DNA from 2 places in the Geobacillus stearothermophilus ATCC 12980 genome. Region 1 is predicted to be linked to the other one. Evidence: a T-box and tRNA genes for the amino acid it is inferred to sense, from the RefSeq annotation. Region 1 holds a T-box; the other holds one or more tRNA genes.
The links. The T-box of region 1 lies ahead of tyrS (tyrosine--tRNA ligase). A T-box ahead of a tRNA ligase gene usually reads a tRNA of that ligase, here a tRNA-Tyr.
Positions count from the first base shown of each region.

Region 2: it encodes a tRNA-Tyr, which carries the amino acid that the T-box ahead of tyrS (tyrosine--tRNA ligase) is inferred to sense. The anticodon was not compared.

Region 1 is NZ_CP128494.1:2,198,877-2,209,884, reverse strand. It holds partial or broken gene QSJ10_RS11935 (acetoin utilization protein AcuC) at 5-940, opposite strand; partial or broken gene QSJ10_RS11930 (penicillin-binding transpeptidase domain-containing protein) at 966-1,456, opposite strand; T-box leader at 1,557-1,781, shown strand; gene tyrS (tyrosine--tRNA ligase) at 1,832-3,091, shown strand; gene rpsD (30S ribosomal protein S4) at 3,138-3,740, opposite strand; gene QSJ10_RS11915 (diguanylate cyclase) at 4,073-5,908, shown strand; gene QSJ10_RS11910 (GAF domain-containing protein) at 5,963-6,439, opposite strand; gene hisJ (histidinol-phosphatase HisJ) at 6,532-7,356, opposite strand; gene ezrA (septation ring formation regulator EzrA) at 7,549-9,252, shown strand; gene QSJ10_RS11895 (cysteine desulfurase family protein) at 9,631-10,776, shown strand; gene thiI (tRNA uracil 4-sulfurtransferase ThiI) at 10,781-11,008, shown strand, end outside.
Region 2 is NZ_CP128494.1:1,414,616-1,425,623, reverse strand. It holds rRNA gene rrf (5S ribosomal RNA) at 174-290, shown strand; tRNA gene QSJ10_RS07670 (tRNA-Val) at 300-374, shown strand; tRNA gene QSJ10_RS07665 (tRNA-Ala) at 379-450, shown strand; tRNA gene QSJ10_RS07660 (tRNA-Leu) at 457-539, shown strand; tRNA gene QSJ10_RS07655 (tRNA-Ser) at 557-649, shown strand; tRNA gene QSJ10_RS07650 (tRNA-Thr) at 798-870, shown strand; tRNA gene QSJ10_RS07645 (tRNA-Tyr) at 881-962, shown strand; tRNA gene QSJ10_RS07640 (tRNA-Ile) at 981-1,054, shown strand; partial or broken gene QSJ10_RS07635 (MBL fold metallo-hydrolase) at 1,284-2,132, opposite strand; gene QSJ10_RS07630 (phasin family protein) at 2,313-2,612, shown strand; gene QSJ10_RS07625 (ABC1 kinase family protein) at 2,664-4,340, shown strand; gene QSJ10_RS07620 (CoA-binding protein) at 5,192-5,611, shown strand; gene parE (DNA topoisomerase IV subunit B) at 5,787-7,724, shown strand; gene parC (DNA topoisomerase IV subunit A) at 7,786-10,230, shown strand; gene QSJ10_RS07605 (MerR family transcriptional regulator) at 10,431-11,008, opposite strand, start outside.

The DNA.
Region 1 (11,008 bases):
CCGGTCACCGTGCCGGCCGCTGGCTGCGGATGAAATACAACGCTTTTTCCACCGTCTGGGCATTTTTTTCGCTGATCTCTGCTTTGCGCGGAATCGGGGGATACAAGTCATCCGGGTCGTCCCACTCAAGCGGAAGCGCGAAGGGTGAAAGCGGTTGCTAACGTTCGCGCCACTCATCTGGCGGCGGGCCGGACACATCGGCTTGTCCTGTCATCTCGAGCCAAAGGAGCGCCCATGCCCGCGGCACGACGCGCCAGATGTCATAGCCGCCGACGACGACGGCGATCCAGCGTCCGCCGCAATATTCATGTGCGATTTCGTGCGCGAGCTTCGGAATGGCGCGGTACGTTTTCATCGTCACCGACAAATGGGTGAGCGGATCGTAATAGTGGGCGTCGACGCCGTTTTGCGTCACGATGACATCCGGGCGGAAAAAGTCGGTGATTTCCCGAAGCGCGGTCGTATAGGCGGCGATCCATGATTCGTCTTCCGTGAACGCATCAACGGGAATGTTGAACGAATAGCCGTAGCCTGCGCCTAAGCCGCGCTCGTTGACATTTCCGGTCCCTGGGAACAAATAGCGCCCCGTTTCATGAATGGAAAACGTGCAAACGTTCGGATCGTCGTAAAACGCCCATTGCACTCCGTCTCCATGGTGGGCGTCCGTGTCGACGTACAACACGCGCAGTCCGTATTTCTCCCGGATGTATTGAATGGCGACCGCGCTGTCGTTGTAGACGCAAAAGCCGGACGCTTTGCCGCGGAAGCCGTGGTGCAGACCGCCTCCAAGGTTGAGCGCATGCCCGGCCGCTCCGGAAAGAACCGCGTCGACGGCGGTGAGGGTGCTGCCGACCAAAAGAGCGCTCGATTCGTGCATGTTGGGGAAAATCGGTGTATCCTCGGTGCCAAGGCCGTAGTTTTGCGCCGCCGCTTCCGATATAAATAAAAATGGCGACGGCTGGCGCGATTTTATGCAAATAGTCGATCGGATGGCGGGATCGAATTCTCATATACGTCCGAACAGCCGGGATGTTGAACGATTGCTGCAAGACATAGCGCACCGTGACGAGCCCGTGCGTTTTTCCGTCCGCGTTTTTCGGTGTATACGAACCGATCGAAAGCGACAAGTCGGGAATGATCGTCGCCGGCTGGATGACGCCCATCTCCATCGCCGGCGTGTATACTAAGAGCGGTTTCATCGTTGACCCGTTGGACCGGTGCGCCTGGGTGGCGTGGTTCAACTGCTCGCGCCCATAATCGAGGCCGCCGACGAAGCTGATGATTTTTCCCGTTTTGTTTTCGATGAGCATCGCCCTGACTTCGACCGGTTGGCGATGGAGGTCATTTTTCCTGTTTTCTTGTCTTTGGTGTAATACACATTGTCGCTTCCGTAATACGGGTAGCGGGCGGCGATGCGCTGCATTTGTTCATAAATCTTTTTGTCGATCGTCGTATAACATTGTGGAATTTTGCTGATTTTTCGCCGTTTGTGCGAAAAGCGTTAGGGTTGACAGCGAGCGCATCGCTATGGTAATAGTAATGTATATATTTCATATGAGAAAGCGATGATGGGAACAAGTAGCGGCTGCCTCCCTGGTGCAGAGAGCTGGCGGACGGTGCGAGCCAGTCCACAGGCAGGCGTGAATTACCTCCCTGAGCAGCGATGGCGAACGTTTTTGGCACCTAGTAGCCATCCGCCGGCCGGCGCCGTTATCCAAATGAGTGAGAAAGCACCATGCTTTCTAAGTAGGGTGGTACCGCGACGAACACTCGCCCCTTCATCACGGGCGGGTGTTTTCTTTTGCATGACATTTATAAAGAGGTGAAGGACATGGATTTGCTTGCGGAATTGCAATGGCGCGGGCTCGTCAACCAAACGACGGATGAAGACGGGTTGCGCAAACTGTTAAATGAGGAGCGGGTGACGCTCTACTGCGGGTTTGACCCGACGGCGGACAGTTTGCATATCGGCCACTTGGCCACCATTTTGACGATGCGCCGCTTCCAGCAGGCGGGGCACCGGCCGATCGCTCTAGTCGGCGGAGCGACGGGGTTGATCGGCGACCCGAGCGGGAAAAAAAGCGAGCGCACGCTCAATGCCAAAGAAACCGTCGAGGCATGGAGCGCGCGTATTAAAGAACAGCTCGGCCGCTTTTTAGATTTTGAAGCGGACGGCAATCCGGCGAAAATCAAAAACAACTACGACTGGATCGGGCCGCTGGATGTCATTACGTTTTTGCGCGACGTCGGCAAGCATTTCAGCGTCAACTACATGATGGCGAAAGAGTCGGTTCAATCGCGCATCGAGACGGGCATTTCATTTACCGAGTTCAGCTATATGATGCTGCAGGCATACGATTTTCTCCGCCTGTACGAGACGGAAGGATGCCGCCTGCAAATCGGCGGGAGCGACCAATGGGGCAACATCACGGCAGGGCTTGAGCTTATTCGCAAAACGAAAGGCGAGGCGCGGGCGTTTGGCTTGACGATCCCGCTTGTGACGAAAGCGGACGGCACGAAATTCGGGAAAACGGAAAGCGGCACGATTTGGCTCGACAAAGAGAAAACGTCGCCGTACGAGTTTTACCAGTTTTGGATCAACACCGATGACCGCGATGTGATCCGTTACTTGAAGTATTTTACGTTCCTGTCGAAAGAGGAAATCGAAGCGCTTGAACAAGAGCTTCGTGAGGCCCCAGAGAAGCGGGCGGCCCAAAAGACGCTTGCTGAGGAAGTGACAAAGCTCGTGCACGGCGAAGAGGCGCTCAGGCAAGCGATTCGCATTTCTGAAGCGCTCTTTAGCGGCGACATTGCCAATTTGACAGCGGCGGAAATTGAGCAAGGGTTCAAAGATGTACCGTCATTCGTTCATGAAGGAGGCGACGTTCCGCTTGTCGAGCTGCTCGTTTCTGCCGGCATTTCGCCATCGAAGCGACAAGCGCGCGAAGACATCCAAAACGGCGCCATTTACGTCAACGGCGAGCGCCTTCAAGACGTCGGAGCCATATTAACGGCTGAACACCGCCTTGAGGGGCGGTTTACGGTCATCCGCCGCGGGAAGAAAAAGTATTATTTGATTCGCTACGCCTAAGAAAAAAGATCCGAAATGCTGATGCATTTCGGATCTTTTTTGCGCCTTAACGCGAGTAGAACTCGACGATGAGCGCTTCGTTGATTTCCGCCGGCAGTTCGGAACGCTCCGGCAAGCGGGTGTACGTCCCTTCCATTTTTTCCGGATCAAACGACAAGTAATCTGGAATGTAGTTGTTCGCTTCGAGCGCTTCTTTAATCACTTGCAAGTTGCGCGATTTTTCGCGAACGGCGATCGTTTGTCCCGGTTTGACGCGGTACGACGGGATGTTGACGCGGCTGCCGTCGACCAAAATGTGGCCGTGCGTCACGAGCTGGCGGGCTTGACGGCGCGTGCGGGCCAACCCTAAGCGATAGACGAGGTTGTCTAGGCGCGATTCTAACAAAATCATGAAGTTTTCGCCGTGTTTGCCCGGCATTTTGCCTGCTTCTTCAAACGTTTTGCGGAATTGGCGTTCGTTCACGCCGTACATATGGCGCAGCTTTTGTTTTTCTTGCAGCTGCAAGCCATATTCCGACAATTTCCGCCGTTGCCCCGGACCGTGTTGGCCAGGCGGATACGGACGTTTTTGCAATTCTTTCCCCGTGCCGCTCAACGAGATGCCAAGGCGGCGGGAAATTTTCCACATTGGGCCAGTATAACGAGCCATTCGTTGCTCCTCCTTACGCTTTTATTCCCGTAAAATAAAAGCAGATGTGCGCCAACAATTATGGCCATTTTGTTTTCATGCATCCTCGCTCTCGCAGCTAAGAGTTACACGATGCACCTCGGCGGGTCGAGGAACAAAATGAACCATAAAAGTGGGCACAAAGGCTGCTATATTTTACACAAAGGCTATTATATGATTTTTAGAGGATAAAGTCAACATTTTGTTTCCCTTCTTCTCTATTTGTATGATATAATAAAAAATGCAATTTTTAGAAAAATTGTCATCCCATTCTCTTATTTGGAATGATGATGCCGGTTTGGGTGGAAAAGGCGATGAACAAGGAAGAAATGAAGCGGTATGAATCATTTAAACAAAAATTTTTCCACTGGTTTTTAGCGTTTCAGGACGATAGGCCGTTTTCGGCGGCGGCGGGCGAGTTGCTCGCGCTGCTAAAAGAAGAGCTGGCGCTCGAGCAAGCCGTTTTTTATTTGTACGACCCGGTGCGGGCTGCCTTTTATCCGGAAGCGGCCGCGGTTGGGACGCCGGACGCTAGGCCGATCGCGGCTGATGGAGAGCGGAAAGTCGCTGTTGTCGATGCCGGTGGGCCGCATATGGCGGCCCGGCTCTTTTTCATGCTTTCCGATGAGACACCGGCGATGGTCGAGCTCGTGTATCGAAAAGATGGCGGTTTTGACGAGCGGTTGTTGTGGGAGATCCGGACGGATTTGGCGCGATTGTTTCGGAAACTTAGCGCGGTGCTGCAAGGAGAGGGCGAAGAGAAACGGTATGGACAGCTGCATCACTTTGCCGCAAAAATTCATTCCTCGATGCATATCGATGTTGTGCTTGAAGAAATTATCCGCACGCTGCAAAACGTCTATCCATCATTCACCTACCACCTTCTGTTGTCGCATGACAACCATCTGCGCGGAAATTTGCCGATTAAAACGCTTGTATTGGATGAAAGGGAAAAACAGAAGGCGGCGTTGCGGGCGTTTTTGACTGGACAAGTGCAATGCGAGGTGATGGAGGCGCCGCCGCGCTCGGTGCTGTATGCCCCGATTAAAGGGGTGCAGGCGGTGTATGGGGTGATTGAAATGATCGCCCCATACGCTGCGCCATTTCCAAAACGAGAGATTCATTTTATTTCGCTGCTGGCGAGCACGGCTGGAAGTGCGCTTGAGAACGCCAAGTTGTATGAACAGTCGCGCCGGCTTGTCGCCGATTTGCAGCTGATCAACGACACAATGCGCCAATTGAACGCCCGGCCGCGGCTTCATGAAGCCATTGAGTACATGGTATCGCAAATCCAACAATCGTTCGGCGCGGATGAAGTCGGTTTTTTCTTGTTTGCCGACGGCAAGCGGGAGCTTTTGCCAGGCAGCACGCTGTTTTTTTTCGACCATCGGTCCGAGCCCTATATCGAATGGGTGGAAAAGCGGCGCCAAAGCGGAAATGACATTTTATTTGCCGGTGATGTATGCGTGTCCGCTTTCGGTTCGTTTCGTTCCATCATGGCGGCGCCGATGCAGCAAAACAAGGAAACGAAGGGACTGTGCATTGCGCTCGCCAGCGAGCCATACCGATTTACGTTTGAGATGTTTAAGCTCTTGGAATCCCTCGTTCAACATTCAACGCTGGCGTTTATGAACGCGATGCTGCGCGAAGAGTTCGAGAAGATGGTAGTCACCGATTATTTGACAAAGCTGCATACGCGCCGTTACTTGGACGAGGTGATCCAAACATCCATGGGATCCGATGCATCCGGGGCGCTCATTTTGTTTGACATTGACAACTTTAAGCAAATCAACGATGTGTACGGCCATCAAACGGGCGATAGGGTGCTCGTCCAAGTGGCTGAGACGGTGTGCGCCAACATTCGCGATGGCGATGTGGCGGCGCGTTGGGGCGGGGAAGAGCTGGCGGTGTATTTGCCGAAAGTGCCGCTGTCTGACGCCATTTCGATTGCCCGCCGCATCACAGAAAAAGTCAGAGAACAAACGATTCCGACGGTGACCGTTTCGTGCGGTGTGTCATGGTGGGAGCGCCAAGGCTGCGAGGATGCAAAACAGCTGTTCAAACGAGCCGACGCCGCGCTTTATATGGCAAAAGAGACAGGAAAAAACTGCATTTTTGTGCACGATGACGGTCATTTGTATAAGGTGTAAAAAAAGGAATCCGAGCAAGCGGATTCCTTCTTCGCGCTTGGTGCGCTTTTTTCGTCAGGCGGAAATGAGCACGCTGGCAAACTGCTCCAAGTAGCGGCGGTCGATGTCATCGAAGCGGTTTTTCACCGGGCTGTCGATGTCAAGAACGCCGATGACGCGGTCGTCTTTGATGAGTGGCACGACGATTTCCGATTGAGACGCCGCATCGCAGGCGATATGGCCCGGGAATTGGTGAACGTCTGGAACGACCACCGTCCGCCGTTTGGCGGCCGCCGTGCCGCACACTCCTTTGCCGAACGGAATGCGCACGCATGCCGGCAAGCCTTGGAACGGGCCAAGCACAAGCTCCTCGCCGTCTGCGAGGTAAAAACCGACCCAATTGATGTCGGTGAAAAACTGGTTGAGCAAGGCGGCTGCGTTCGCCAAGTTGGCGATGAAGTTGGGTTCCCCGGAAATGAGCGATTTCAGCTGTTCGATGACGAGCGCGTAATTTTCTTCGCGTGTTCCGTTGTAAGCCATGGGACGAAACATAGAACTAGCCTCCTTTTTCATCATGGTTGGAGCAGGACTCTGGCCTCAACATCCAGCAGGATGCAAGCAGGGAAATGGCTGATTCGCCTATTTTATGACGGCTGCGGGCGGTTGTCAACCGAAAGCGCCTCGCGGTCCATCCTCTCCCGTCCTTGGTGCAAGTCGGCGGCGCGATGGGCGTCGGATCCGTAGACGATTGGGATGCCCCGCCGCCGCGCCTCGGCGATCACGCCGCCCGGCGGATACGGCTCAAGGCAGAGTGGTTTGGCGGCGCCGGCGCCGTTGTAGTCCAATTCATAGCCGAACTGCTTGATGTCATCGAGAATGGAAACAATCCACTCATCCATTGGTTCCAAGCATGGGAAACGGCGTTGGAACTTGCGCACAAGCGTCATATGGCCGATACGTCTCGGTTTGTAGCGGCCAAGCTCCGTGCGGATCGATTGCAGCACTGTTTCGTAGTAGGCGCGGTGGACGCGTTCGACCGATCCGAACAAGCGGACGATGTCGGCGAACATATCTTCGCTGTAATCAAGGCATACATATTGCCCTTCGTAGGCCAAAAAGTGAACCGATAAAATGCTGTCGTCAAGCAGCGGGCCGACCTCGTCGAGCAGGCGGGTTGTTTCTTCCTCAAAGCCAGGAATAAAATCGACTTCGAGCCCGACACGGATGGCAATGTCGTTTCGGTAGCGGGTTTTCACCTCAGCGACGGCGTGCAAATAGCGCTCAAGCTGGCTAAGCTTCATCGAACAGTCCTGGTTGGGCGTTGGATCGATAAACCGCTCAGGAAGCGGGGCATGCTCCGTAAAGGAAATGTCGGTATAGCCCAGTTCGATCGCGCGCTCTACATAGGCCTCAAGCGGATCTTGGCTTCCGTGCGGACAAAACGGCGTATGAATATGCCCGTCGCGCATGATCGATTTTCCTCCTTTCTTCATGTATCATAGAAAAAATAGTGAAGATTCTTGTAAAAAAAATAAAAATTTTGGTCAAAAAATGTCGTTAACATGGTATCATAAAAACATTGAAAAACATATATTTTTGTCTTCCCCGCTATTTTCGTTTGTTCGATAGAAGTAGCTTGAATGCAAGGAGGGCATCAGCGGATGGGAATGGCATGGATCGTTCTGCTCCTCGGATCGGGGGCAATCATATATAATCATGTGTACCGAAAGCGGATGTACCGGGAAATCGATCGGCTCGAGGAATGGAAAATCAACTTGATGAACCGGCCGGTACCGGATGAGCTGGCGAAAGTGAAACAGCTGAATATGACAGGGGAGACGGAGCAGCTGTTTGAACGATGGCGCCAGCAATGGGACGACATTGTGGCAGTGAAGCTGCCGAATGTGGAAGAACAGCTGTTTGACGCGGAGCGGCTGCTCGACAAATACCGCTACCGGCAGGCGCGCCGGCTGCTTGGGCAGATCGCCGACGGATTGCGTCGTCTTGAGGAAGAAGTGCATGAAATCATTCATGAAGTGAATGAGTTGATCGGCAGCGAGGAACAAAGCCGGGCGGAGATCGAGGAGCTGCGTGCGGCTCACCGGGAAGCGAAAAAGACGCTGCTTGCTTACCGTTATACGTTCGGTTCGGCTGCCGACTTGCTTGACGTCCGTTTAACGGAAGCGGAAAAGCAGTTTCAGCGGTTTGCCGAATTGACGGAAGCCGGCAACTATTTGGCGGCGCGCGATGTGGTTCTGACACTGAAGGAAGAGCTCGGCCGGCTCACAGCCATGATGGAAGATATTCCTAAACTTCTTGGCGAATGCCAAACGTCGTTGCCAGCTCAGCTCGCTGAGTTGGCTGATGGCTATCGAGAGATGGAAGAGCGCGGATACATCCTTGACCATTTGCACATGGAGCGCACGCTTCAGGAAAAACGGGAAAAAATCGAGCAATGTCTGGCCATGATCCATGAGCTGCGCATCGAAGAAGCGAAGCAGATTGTCGCTGAGCTGAAAGAAGAGATCGACGCGCTCTACGATTTGCTCGAAAACGAAGTGCTCGCGCATCAATATGTGCAAACGGAAATGCCGCGCCTCAGCGGCATGCTTCAGGAGCTCGCCGCCGAGGCGAAGGAAACCGAGGCCGAGGCGCTGTTCGTCCAGCAAAGCTACCATTTGGCGCCAAGCGACCTCGAAAAGTACCGGAGCATCGAAAAGCAGCTGCACCAGTTGCAAAAGCGGTTTTTTCTCATTCAAGACCGCGTTGCCGAGGCGAAAACAGCGTATTCGCTCCTGAAAGAGGAGCTTGAGCAGCTTGTGTCTCAGATCGACCTCATGAAGGAAGAGCATGAACAGTTTCGAACGATGCTGCAGACGCTGCGCAAAGACGAATTGATCGCCCGCGAAAAGCTTGACGGCATGAGAAAAACATTGGCCGAGGCTCTCCGCCTTGTGCAAAAAAGCCGGCTGCCGGGGCTGCCTGAACCGTATGCGCTTGAATTGGCGGAAGCGAGACGCAGCTTGCAAGCCGTTGCCGCGCGTCTTGAAGAAAAGCCGCTTGACATGCCGGCGGTCGACCAAGCGTTGGAGGAGGCGAAAGCGGCTGTGGAACGGTTGTATGAGCGGACGGTGGAAATGATCGAACAGGCGACGCTGGCGGAGCGGACGATTCAATACGGCAACCGCTACCGCCGCCGCTATCCAGCGGTCCGCAAAGGGCTGGAAGAAGCCGAATTTTTATTTCGCCATTATGATTATGAGGAGGCGCTCCGGCAGGCGGTGGCGGCCGTTGAAGAAGTCGAGCCGGGCGCGTTTGACCGTGTGCAGAAATTATGGCAGGAGGATAACAGCCGCGAACAGTGATAAACCACCCGATCACGAGTATTGATTATCCATTATTTTACCTAAAAAACACAGAATCATATGGCTGAACACAAGCTTTTCTGCCTCTTCCCTCAAACAAGAACGCCGCCCGGAATATCTTGAATGAGGGGCTTCGTTTGCTGTCTTCGTAAGGCAGCCAAACCGTGGGACGCACGGGGATGGCTTGGCTGACAGCCTGCCGTGGGGCGGGTGTTCCCAAGAATCTCCCACCTCTTCGCGCAGGTGGAAGATTGTTCAATGGGTTTTTGGTGAATAATGTAAATGACGGTGTGTTTTCGTTGTCGATTGGCGCCTGTTTTGGTTAAGATGGACGATGTACAGCGATATTTTGCCGACAATGAGCGGAGGATGGAAGCGATGATTTATCTTGACAACAGTGCGACGACCAAACCATTTCCCGAGGTGATCGATTCGTTCGTCGCCGTCGCAACGAACTATTTTGCCAATCCGTCGTCGCTCCATGGGCTGGGCATGAAGGCGGAGCGGCTTTTGGCGCAGGCGCGTGAACAAATCGCCGCCATGCTGCGCGTTAAGCCGAACGAAATCGTTTTTACCTCCGGCGGAACGGAGGCGAACAATTTCGCCATCAAAGGGGTCGCCTGGCAATATCAGCGGCGCGGCCGGCATATCATTACGACGAAAATCGAGCATCCGTCTGTCGCTGAACCGTGCCGCCAGCTTGAGGAGCTTGGTTTTGAGGTGACGTACTTGCCGGTCGACCGCGAAGGAAGGGTATCGGTTGAGCAAGTGGAACGCGCGCTGCGCGACGATACGATTCTCGTGTCGGTCATGCACGTCAATAACGAAGTTGGCACGGTGCAGCCGATCGAAGAAATCGGCGCCCTCTTGTCCCGCTATCCGAAAACATTGTTTCACGTCGATCGGGTGCAAGGGATCAGCAAAGTGCCGCTCGACTTGAAGCAAGCCGGTGTCGATTTATGCACGATATCGGCGCATAAATTTCACGGATTGCGCGGCGCCGGCTTGCTTTATGTCCGTGAAGGCGTCCGCTTGGCGCCGTTGATTGCCGGCGGCGGGCAGGAGCGGCAGCTTCGGTCCGGAACGGAAAATGTCGCCGCCATCGTCGCGATGGCGAAGGCGCTTCGCTTGGCGCTCGAGCGCTACGAGCGGGACATCGGCCGGCTTCAAGCATTGAAAGACGAGTGGCTTGAAGCGCTCTTGGCGATTCCAGACATCGAGATCAACACGCCGCGCGATGGCGCCGCTCCTCATATCATCAACTTTTCGTTAAAGCGCGGCGTGAAGCCGGAAGTGTTTGTTCACGAACTGGAAAAAAGAGGAATATACGTTTCGACGACGTCAGCCTGTTCATCGAAAAAAAAGGCGCCGAGCAAGACGCTTTTGGCCATGGGGCTTGGTGAAGACCGAGCCGAGCGCGGCATTCGCATCAGCTTGTCGTTTGACAACAGCCGGGAAGAAATCGCGCCGGCGGTGGCAGCCATCAAGCAGGCGATCAAAACATTAAGCGAGGTAACGGAATAAGATGATGAACTATGACCGCATTTTGATCCGCTACGGAGAAATGACGACGAAAGGAAAAAATCGGAACATCTTCGTCCGGCGTCTTAAAAACAACATTGCCCGCAAACTGCAGGCGTTCGAGCGGATTCAGATTGAATATATGCGTGACCGAATGTACATTTTATTAAACGGCGAGCCGCATGAACCGATTATCGAAAAGCTGAAAACCGTTTTTGGCATTCATTCGTTCAGC
Region 2 (11,008 bases), 780 kb from region 1:
CTTTAGAGAAAGGGACAGTGAAGATCGAAAAAAATGAAAAAGAGGGTTGACTCTTTCATTTTTTTATAGTAAATTTTACATTGTCGTTCCGATTCTGAAGGAACTGAAATATAAAGATACAAAAAAACTTGACAAAGTTTTGGATTGCTTTATAATAGAAATCGTCGCCATTGCCTAGTGGTGATAGCGGAGGGGAAACACCCGTTCCCATCCCGAACACGGAAGTTAAGCCCTCCAGCGCCGATGGTAGTTGGGGCCAGCGCCCCTGCAAGAGTAGGTCGCTGCTAGGCAAACAACGTGGAGTATTAGCTCAGCGGGAGAGCACCACGTTGACAGCGTGGGGGTCACTGGTTCGATCCCAGTATACTCCACCATCATGGGGCGTTAGTTCAGGGGGAGAACGCTTCGCTGGCAGCGAAGAGGTCAGGGGTTCAAATCCCCTACGCTCCATTGTATGCGGTCGTGGCGGAATGGCAGACGCGCTAGGTTGAGGGCCTAGTGGGGGCAACCCCGTGGAGGTTCAAGTCCTCTCGACCGCATCGCTCCAAACAGTTATGGAGGAGTACCCAAGTCTGGCTGAAGGGGTCGGTTTCGAAAACCGATAGGGGTGTCACAGCCCGCGGGGGTTCGAATCCCTCCTCCTCCGCCATAAATATTGACTTAGCTCAATTGGTAGAGACGAGCACCTGCTTCGTCGAGTCGGCTTCGAGTTGTCCCGACGCATCCAGCGTCTTCGAATTGGCTGGGAGAGGAAGGGACACAACAGAAGCCAAGGAGTCACGGTCTACTTCTATCATGCCGACTTAGCTCAATTGGTAGAGCAACTGAATCGTAATCAGTAGGTTGCGGGTTCGAGTCCTGCAGTCGGCATCACGATTACGGAGGGGTAGCGAAGTGGCTAAACGCGGCGGACTGTAAATCCGCTCCCTTTGGGTTCGGCGGTTCGAATCCGTCCCCCTCCATTTTTATTTCTTATAAGCGGGCCTATAGCTCAGCTGGTTAGAGCGCACGCCTGATAAGCGTGAGGTCGGTGGTTCAAGTCCACTTAGGCCCATCACTTATGATGGACGACAAGAATGATTCTTGTCGTCTTTTTTGCGTTGTCGCTAAAGGCATAATGTGCTCTACCATCTCCATGGAGAATCCTCTGACTTTCACATGTCAACGAAAGGGTGCCCCCGTTCAGACACCCTCCCTTGGTTTTTACTTGAAAGTGGTTTTAGCAGAGAAACTTCCGCTTCAAACAAAACTAGAAGCCGTTCACGGAACGATAGTCCGTTTGCCTAATGGACGTACTTCCCATAATCAGGGGTAGCGATACGGTCAAAATTACGGGCGAGTTTTGTCAACCCTTCACGCAGCTCTTTGCCGGCGACAGGAGCACCGTGTCCGGTGATGGCGACTGACGGAAAGAGTGCGGCTAACTTGCGCACCGACTCGCGGGCGGCGCGCCAATCGATGGTATAATAGCGCGGCGGGCCGCTGATTTCGATTTGTTGGGTCAACACTTTATACAGTGAATCTTGGCGGACGGTGACGAACGCGTCGCCGGCGATTAAAGCGGCGTCGCGCGGCCGAAATAACGAAATGTGGCCTGGCGTGTGCCCCGGTGTGTGGATCCAGTGGAACTCCGGCAAGTGCGGAACAGTGCCGTCCTCTGGCAGCGGATGAACGCGATCGCCCAGTTGAATCGGTTCATTTGGGAAAAACGGTGATATTTTGGCGATGAAGCCGCCCTCGACGGAAGCGTCAGGTTCAGGATAGCTCGCCTTTCCAGTCAAATACGGCAGTTCAGCCGGATGGGCATACACCGGGACATTCCAATGCTTGACAAGCTCAACAATCGCTCCAACGTGGTCAAAATGGCCGTGGGTTAAAACAATGGCTTGCGGGCGGCTGCCGCTGCCAAAGCGGTCTTCCACGACTGAAACAATGTCATCGGCTGATCCCGGCATGCCAGCGTCGACTAATACAAACGCGCGGTCATCCGGGCGGCCGACAAGACAAATGTTCACGATTTGGATCGTATGGCATTACAAATCGGGCAGCACGCTGACTCCGAGGCCGCTCGCTGCTGACATCGCAGGTATGAAACGATAGTCTTCTCCGTAGTGCAGTTGTTCCTCTGCCATGGGAACTCCCTCCTTGCACGAATGGATAGCCCATCGATAGGATTCCTTATCGAGAAGTGGGATATGCAACGCTAGGTTCGAACGGAAAACACCTTCCGCATTTTCCTCTTTGGCCGCTTGCTCGACATGCCCCGCCAAATAATGGTACTATAAAGGAAAGAAGGAAAGGAGGAAAACAGGATGAGCATTTTGAAAAAAGGATTGGCGTTCGGGCTTGGGCTTGCGATCGCCAGCAAAGAACAAGCGGAAAAATTGATCGATGAGTTGGTCAAAAAAGGAGAGTTGTCGCTTGATGAATCGAAGGAAGTGATCGATCAATGGAAGCAGCAAACCGAAGCGCGGAAAGCGGAAGTACAGCGGCTTGTACGCGAGCAAATCAAGCAGGTGATCGATAAACTCGACTTGGCGACGAAAGAAGACGTGCGGCAGCTCGAGGAGCGAATCCGCCGTCTTGAAGAAAAGGAACAAAGCGGGCAGTAAACCGATGCGGCCTGTCCGCTCGCTTTTTACCGCCTTAGGAGAGATGTCTCGATGATCGGAAAACGGGTGCGCCATATCGGAAGGTACCACGAAATCGCCGCCTCCTTGCTTCGGCACGGATTCGGGATGATCGTCGATGAGCTCGGCTTTTCGTCGTTTCTTTCGTTGCCGCCGCGATGGAGAGCGGAGCAAGGGAAAAAGGAAGGAAAAACGGTTGGGGAGCGGCTCCGCCTTGTGCTCGAGGAGCTCGGCCCGACGTTCGTGAAGCTCGGGCAAATTGCCAGCACACGGCCGGATTTGATTCCCGCTCCGATCATCAGTGAGCTCGAAAAGCTGCAAGACCAAGTTCCGCCGTTTCCGTTTGCCGATGTCCGCCGGATTGTCGAAGCGGAGTTTGGAAGTTCGCTGGAAACACTCTTTCGTTCATTTGAGGAAATGCCGCTCGCTGCCGCTTCGCTTGGACAAGTGCACCGGGCGGTTCTTCCTTCCGGACAGGCCGTGGCGGTGAAAGTGCAGCGCCCGCACATCGTTGCGCGGGTGGAGACGGATCTGGAAATTTTGCAAGATTTGGCCGTGCTGGCGGAACGCCGTCTCGATTGGGCGGCAACTTACCAATTGTCTGAGATTGTCGATGAACTGGCGCGTTCATTACGGCAGGAGCTGGATTATACAGTCGAGGCGCGCCATGCGGAACGGTTTGCACGGCAGTTTGCCGGCGATTCGTCGGTGTATGTCCCGAAGGTGTTTTGGGATTATACGACGAAAACAGTGCTCACGATGGAATATGTCGAAGGGATCAAACTCGGGGAGATCGAGCGGTTGAAAGCGAACGGTCACTCCTTAAAAACGATCGCCGAGCGTTTGGCTGAAGCAACCTTTCAACAAATGTTTGAGCATGGATTTTTTCATGGCGACCCTCATCCTGGCAATGTATTTGTTCTTGACGATGGAACGCTTTCCTTCATTGACTTTGGCTTGATGGGCCGCCTTCGACCTCATGTCAAACTTCATCTTTCTTCACTCATCATCGCCTTAATGCGGCAAAACACGGATGGGGTGTTGGGTGCGATTTACGGTTTAGGAATTGTTCCTGACGGAGTCGATGAAGGAAAATTGCGCGATGATATTGACGAGTTGCGGGAGAAATACTACCGCGTCCCGCTCGGTGAGATCAGTCTTGGGGAAGCCGTCGAGGATTTGCTTTCGGTGGCATTTCGCCATGGCATTCGCATCCTAAGCGATTTGACGCTGTTAGGGAAAGCGCTGTTGACGGTCGAAGGGGTGGTGGAAATGCTTGATCCGCAGTTTCGCATCATGGATGTGGCCGAACCGTTTGGGCGGAAGCTGTTGAAAGACCGTCTTCGGCCTGACCGGGTGGCGGAAACGGCGTGGAAACGGATTTTCGACTACGGTGAATGGCTGCTTCGCTTGCCGGACAGCGTAAAGGAATGGACGAAAATGATGCGGCATGGCAAGCTTCGATTGGAAATCACGGCGCCTGATTTGGAAACGCTGCTAAAGAAGCTCGATCAGATTACGAACCGACTGTCCATTAGCATCGTTCTTCTTTCGTGGAGCATCGTCATGGCTGGCATGATGATCGCTTCATCGTTCGGACGGCAGTCGATGCTGCTATGGAAAATTCCTGCTGTTGAAATCGGATTAGGTGTGTCCGCTTTTCTTTTTGGTTGGCTGCTTTACTCGATTTTTCGTTCGGGAAAGTTTTAGCGTTTGTTGCACAATGATCTCTTTGTTCAGAAATTCTTGAAAGGTTGATGCAGTCCGATCGATGGAAGGTGTCCCAAAAACAGCGGGACACCTTTTTTCATCCATCATCCATTTGCGCGAAGCACGTTTGTTAAGCCATGCTAGGCAGCCTGATGGAGAGGAAAGCCGGTGAGGGCGCGGGAATAAATGCCATGCTTTGGATTATACTATATAGACTCTCATGACAAAAAAATTTCGTCACCATCAGAAGGATGAAAAGACCTCCTATGTTGAATTTTACAACTTTACACATTTTGGAGTTCGGGTATTTTCAGGATAGATGCAATTTGAAGATTTACCATTTGTAGCTTTTATCGACTGTCAGGCGACCGAACAACGCCGCTTCACAGACCCATATATGGGTCTGTGAAGCAGGTGGTTGTTCGGTCTTCCGTCACGCCTTGGCGTGACGGGGCAAGCCTATGGCTTGCCTTCGACAGTCGAAAATGGACAAACCGCTTTTCCGTCAAGGATATGTTAAACTTCTTCGTTGCATCTATATAACAGTGCTGTCAAGGACAGCGTTTAGGGAGTGGGAAATAAATCGTCCCCAAAACGCGCGCTCTCCGCTTGCGGCTTCCTCATTCCGCTACGGGCGATGGGGATGGATTGTCGTCCACCTCATGGCCATGACGACTGTTTTTTTAGCGGGCGTGTATGCGGGATGGGGCCTGCGTATAAGCGGCTTGTAGCCAAAACCGAAATGGAGCTGTTTTAAAAAGGGCTAAACCATTTTCTGTCTCATAGAAGGATTTTTCTTTCTCGATCGCGAAACAAGTACTGCAAAACCAAAGAGGGAAGGAGAGAACCCGATGCCCATTGTCAACCCAAGCCGGGAAGAAATCGGCGACATTTTGTGCAAGGCGAAGCGGATTGCCGTTGTCGGCTTGTCCAACAATCCCGAGCGCGAGTCGTATATGGTGGCGAAGGCGATGAAAGACGCCGGATACGAAATCATTCCGGTTAATCCGATGATCGAGGAATGGGAAGGCATTCCAGCGGTCGACAAACTGACGGATATCGAAGGACATGTCGATATCGTCGATGTGTTTCGCCGTTCCGAACATTTACCGGAGCTCGCCCGCGAGTTTGTGCAAATCGATGCGGACGTATTTTGGGCGCAGCTTGGCGTCGTCAATGAAGAAGCATACGCGTTTTTAAAGGAAAAAGGCTATACGGTGATTATGGATCGCTGCATTAAAGTAGAACACGCGCTCACGAAACGCCCGTAACAGGCAAAGCGCGCCATTGACGAAACGGCCATCTTCTCTAAGATGGTCCTTTCGTTTTTCAGGCGCCGTTGTCCGATTTTGTCAAGCGGTGTCAAAAGACAATGGACAGCTGGTCATTTTATGATACAATAAAACAGAAACAGATGTTCTTGTTTTGGCAGAAAGGGGTGGGCTTGTGGCAAAGCAAGCGATACATGACTATAACGAAGATGCCATTCAAGTGTTAGAAGGGCTTGAGGCGGTGAGGAAGCGGCCGGGGATGTACATCGGCAGCACCGACAGCCGCGGGTTGCATCATCTTGTTTATGAAATCGTCGACAACTCGGTCGATGAAGCGTTGGCCGGATATGGAAATTACATTTTGGTGCAAATACATAAAGACAACAGCATCACCGTCCTTGATGAAGGGCGCGGCATGCCGGTTGGGATGCATAAACTTGGCAAGCCGACGCCGGAGGTCATTTTGACGGTGCTCCATGCCGGGGGCAAGTTCGGCCAGGGCGGCTATAAAACGAGCGGCGGCCTGCACGGGGTCGGGGCTTCGGTTGTCAACGCTTTGTCGGAATGGCTCGTCGTCACGATCCACCGCGATGGCTTCATGTACCGCCAACGGTTTGAGCATGGCGGCAGGCCGGTGACAACGCTTGAAAAAATCGGGACGACGGACAAAACCGGGACGATCATTCACTTTAAGCCGGATCCGACGATTTTCAGCACAACGGTGTTCAATTACGAAACCTTGAGTGAACGGCTGCGCGAGTCGGCGTTTTTGTTAAAAGGGCTGAAAATTGAGCTCGTTGACGAACGGACCGGCATGCGGGAGGTGTTCCATTACGAAAACGGGATTGAAGCGTTTGTGGCCTATTTGAATGAGGAGAAAGATGTGCTCCACCCGGTTGTGTATTTTTCTGGTGAGCAAAACGGCATTGAGGTCGAGTTTGCGTTTCAGTTCCATGATGGTTACTCGGAAAACGTCTTGTCATTTGTCAACAACGTGCGCACAAAAGACGGCGGGACGCATGAAGCCGGGGCGAAAACGGCGATGACGCGCGTCTTTAACGAATACGCCCGCCGCGTCGGCTTGCTTAAGGAAAAGGATAAAAATTTAGAAGGAACGGATATTCGCGAAGGGCTGTCGGCGATCGTCTCGGTGCGCATCCCGGAGCATTTGCTTCAGTTTGAAGGGCAGACGAAAGGCAAGCTCGGGACGAGCGAGGCGCGTTCAGCCGTCGATGCGGTTGTTTCCGAGCAATTGACGTACTTTTTGCAAGAAAATCCGGACGTGAGCACGATGCTCATCAAAAAAGCGATCCGGGCGTACCAAGCGCGCGAAGCGGCCCGCAAAGCGCGCGAAGAGGCGAGAAGCGGCAAAAAGCGGAAAGGGAAAGAGGCGCTCTTAAGCGGCAAGCTGACGCCGGCGCAAGGGCGCAATCCGCAAAAAAACGAGCTGTATTTGGTCGAAGGCGATTCGGCGGGCGGTTCGGCGAAACAAGGGCGCGACCGCCGCTTCCAGGCGGTCCTTCCGCTACGCGGGAAAGTCATCAACACGGAAAAGGCGAAGCTTGGCGATATTTTGAAAAACGAGGAAATCAATACGATCATCCACGCCATCGGCGGCGGCGTCGGCGCTGATTTTTCGCTCGATGATGTCAACTACGACAAAGTGATCATTATGACCGACGCCGACACGGACGGCGCCCATATTCAAGTGCTGCTTTTGACGTTTTTTTACCGCTACATGCGTCCGCTCATTGAAGCGGGAAAAGTGTACATCGCCTTGCCGCCGCTTTATAAAATCAGCAAAAAAAGCGGCAAAAAGGAAGTCATCGAATACGCATGGACGGATGAGCAATTGCGGGAAATCACGAAACGAATGGGCCGCGGCTATACGATTCAGCGCTACAAAGGGCTTGGCGAAATGAACGCCGATCAATTGTGGGAAACGACGATGAATCCGGAAACGCGCACGTTGATCCGCGTGCGCATTGAAGATGCGGCTCGCGCCGAGCGGCGGGTGACGACACTGATGGGCGATAAAGTCGAGCCGCGCCGCAAATGGATTGAAACGCATGTTGCCTTTGGGCTTGAGGAAGAGCCAGGGTGGATCGGCTGATGGCGGCGCGAAAAGACGCCGCCATGATTGCGCCGATGTCTTGTAGGAAAGGAGAGGTATGATGGCAGAGCGATTGTTGGAATTGCCGTTAGAAGACGTGCTTGGCGACCGCTTCGGCCGCTACAGCAAATACATCATCCAAGACCGGGCGCTGCCCGATGCGCGCGACGGGCTGAAGCCCGTGCAGCGCCGCATTTTGTATGCGATGTACATCGATGGCAACACGGCCGATAAACCGTTTCGTAAGGCGGCGAAAACGGTTGGGAACGTGATCGGCAATTTTCATCCGCATGGCGACTCGTCAGTGTACGAGGCGATGGTGCGGATGAGCCAAGAGTGGAAGCTGCGCAACGTGCTGATTGAAATGCATGGCAACAATGGCAGCCTCGACGGCGACCCGCCGGCGGCGATGCGCTACACGGAAGCGCGCTTGTCGGCGATCGCCGCTGAGTTATTGCGCGACATTGACAAGCAAACGGTCGCGTTTGTGCCGAACTTTGACGATACGACGGAGGAGCCGACCGTCTTGCCGGCGATGTTTCCGAACTTGTTGGTGAATGGCTCGACCGGGATTTCGGCCGGCTATGCGACCGACATTCCGCCGCATGCGCTCGGCGAGGTGATCGATGCTGTCCTGATGCGGATTGACCGGCCGGATTGCACGGTTGAGGAGCTGATGACCGTCCTTCCCGGCCCTGATTTTCCGACCGGCGGCATCATCCAGGGGAAAGACGGCATCCGCAAGGCGTATGAGACCGGCCGCGGGAAAATCATCATCCGCGCCAAAGCCGCCATCGAGCAGGCGAGAGGCGGGAAAAAGCAGATTGTCATCACGGAGTTGCCGTATGAAGTGAACAAGGCGAATTTGGTGAAAAAAATTGACGAGCTTCGTTTGGACAAAAAGCTCGACGGCATTGCTGACGTCCGCGATGAAACGGACCGGAACGGGCTGTCGATCGTCATCGAGCTGAAAAAAGACGCCGATGCCGAGGCGATCCTTAACTATTTATACAAAAACACCGATTTGCAAGTGCCATACAGCTTCAACATGGTGGCGATCCATGAACGCCGGCCGAAGCTGATGAGCTTGCCGGAGCTGTTGGATGCCTACATCGCCCACCGGAAGGACGTCGTCACGAACCGTTCGCATTTTGAGCTCAAAAAAGCGAACGAGCGGAAGCATATTGTCGACGGGTTGATCAAAGCGCTCTCGATTTTGGATGAGGTGATCGCGACGATTCGGGCGTCGAGTGACAAGCGCGATGCGAAAGATCGGCTGATGGCAGGCTACGGGTTCACCGAGGCGCAAGCGGAAGCGATCGTGACGCTTCAGCTTTACCGGCTGACAAACACCGATATCGCCGCGCTTCGGCAGGAAGCGGAAGAGCTCGACAAAACGATCGCCGAGCTGAGCGCGGTGTTGGCCGATGAGAACAAGCTGTTGTCGGTCATTAAAAAAGAATTGAAGGCCATGAAAAAGCAATATGCTGACGAGCGGCGGACGGCGATTGAAGAGGAGATCGAAGAGCTGAAAGTGAACGTTGAAGCGCTCATTCCGGCTGAAGATGTGATCGTGACCGTGACAAAGGAAGGATACGTGAAACGAACGAGCTACCGTTCGTACAGCGCATCGAACGGTCAGGACATCGGCATGAAGGAGACCGACCGTCTGCTCGCCCAGCTCGAGATGAATACGACCGATGTGCTCTTGCTGTTCACCCGCCGCGGCTATTATTTGTATTGCCCGGTTCATACGCTGCCGGACATCCGCTGGAAAGAGGTCGGCCAGCATATTTCAAGCTTGATTCCGCTGGAACGCGACGATGAGCTCATCGCCGCTGTCCCTGTTTCCTCGTTTGAGACGGACGAACAGCTCGTCTTCGTCACGAGGCAAGGGATGGTGAAACGGACCGAGCTTTCCCAATACCAAGTGCAGCGCTACACGCGCCCGCTTGTTGCGGTCCATGTGAAAGACGATGATGAGGTCGCCGCCGTCTATGCGACGGACGGCCGCGGCCTCCTTTGGCTGGCGACGCATGATGGCTATGCACTTTTGTTTGCCGAAGAAGAAATCAGCCTGGTCGGCGTGCGCGCTGCTGGGGTGAAAGGGATTCAACTAAAAGAAGGAGACTTTGTCGCCGCCGCCTGCCCGCTTCGCCCTGAAGACCGCGGTTTTCTCGTTGTCGCGACGCAGCGCGGGGCGGTGAAAAAAATGGCGCTAGGCGAGTTTGAGCCATCCTCGCGCGCCAAGCGGGGTGTGCGAATCGTGCGCGAAGTGAAATCAAACCCGCACTGCGTGGCCGGAGCGGTTTTGGTCGGCGAGAGCGAGGGGACGGTCGGGCTGCGGACGGAAAAAGGGGCGACGGAGATGGTGGAGACTGCGTCGCTTCGCTTGTCGGACCGCTACGCCACCGGCTCGTTTGTCATCGATACGGATGAAGCGGGAGCAGTGGTGGACGTCTGGAAAGAACCGGCGAAGGGGATTGGCAAAGGAGAAGAAGGATGAGGGCGGACCGTTCGGATGTGCCTGCCGGTCGGCGCGCGTTGTTTGAGGGCGGAAAACCGCGGGCGAAAGCCCCGCGCTTTCAAACCAACGCTTGTTTGCCGCCAAGTCCATGTTGGAGATTGATCAACAAAATAGGGAACGAAAAAGGGCGCTCCTTTTCATGGAGCCCCTTTTTCGATTGCGGCCTTTCCATTCGGGAATTACCAAAACTTCCACCATTTGTTCGTCCGGGAGCGGCCGGCGTTGGTGTTGGCTGCTGTTTGCCGAAAGGAAAGCACCAGTTCCCGGAAAGCTTTTTCCCGCTCGATAATGCGCTGTTCGAGCTGTTTTCGCTCCTGTTCTTGCCTTGCTTTTTCTTCGTGACAAAAGGCGACGACCGTTTCCAAATGTTCGTGCAGCTGCTCGGTTTTTTGCTGCCACGCTTCTTGGTAGTCTTGAAGGGAGCGGCGCACGGTTTCCGCCGCAGCGCTCGTCTGCTCGCCGAGGTGGTCGAGTTGCCCTTTGACCTCCCTCATCGCCTGTTGGATGGTGTCGGCTGCCTCGCGCTTGACGGCGTCGACGAGCTCGTCTTTTACGCGGGCGACGAGCTGTTCTGCTATGTACGGGGCCCCATGGCGCAACAAACGGGGCACGTCAATAATTTCCCCTTCCATCACATCGGGTTCCACCGGAGCAGGTGGATCGGCGGGCCGCCCGTTCATCTGGGTGATGAGATCCGCGATTTCGCGCGGATGGCGGCCTTCCTCGAGCAACATACGGATTTGACGAAATCGATGGA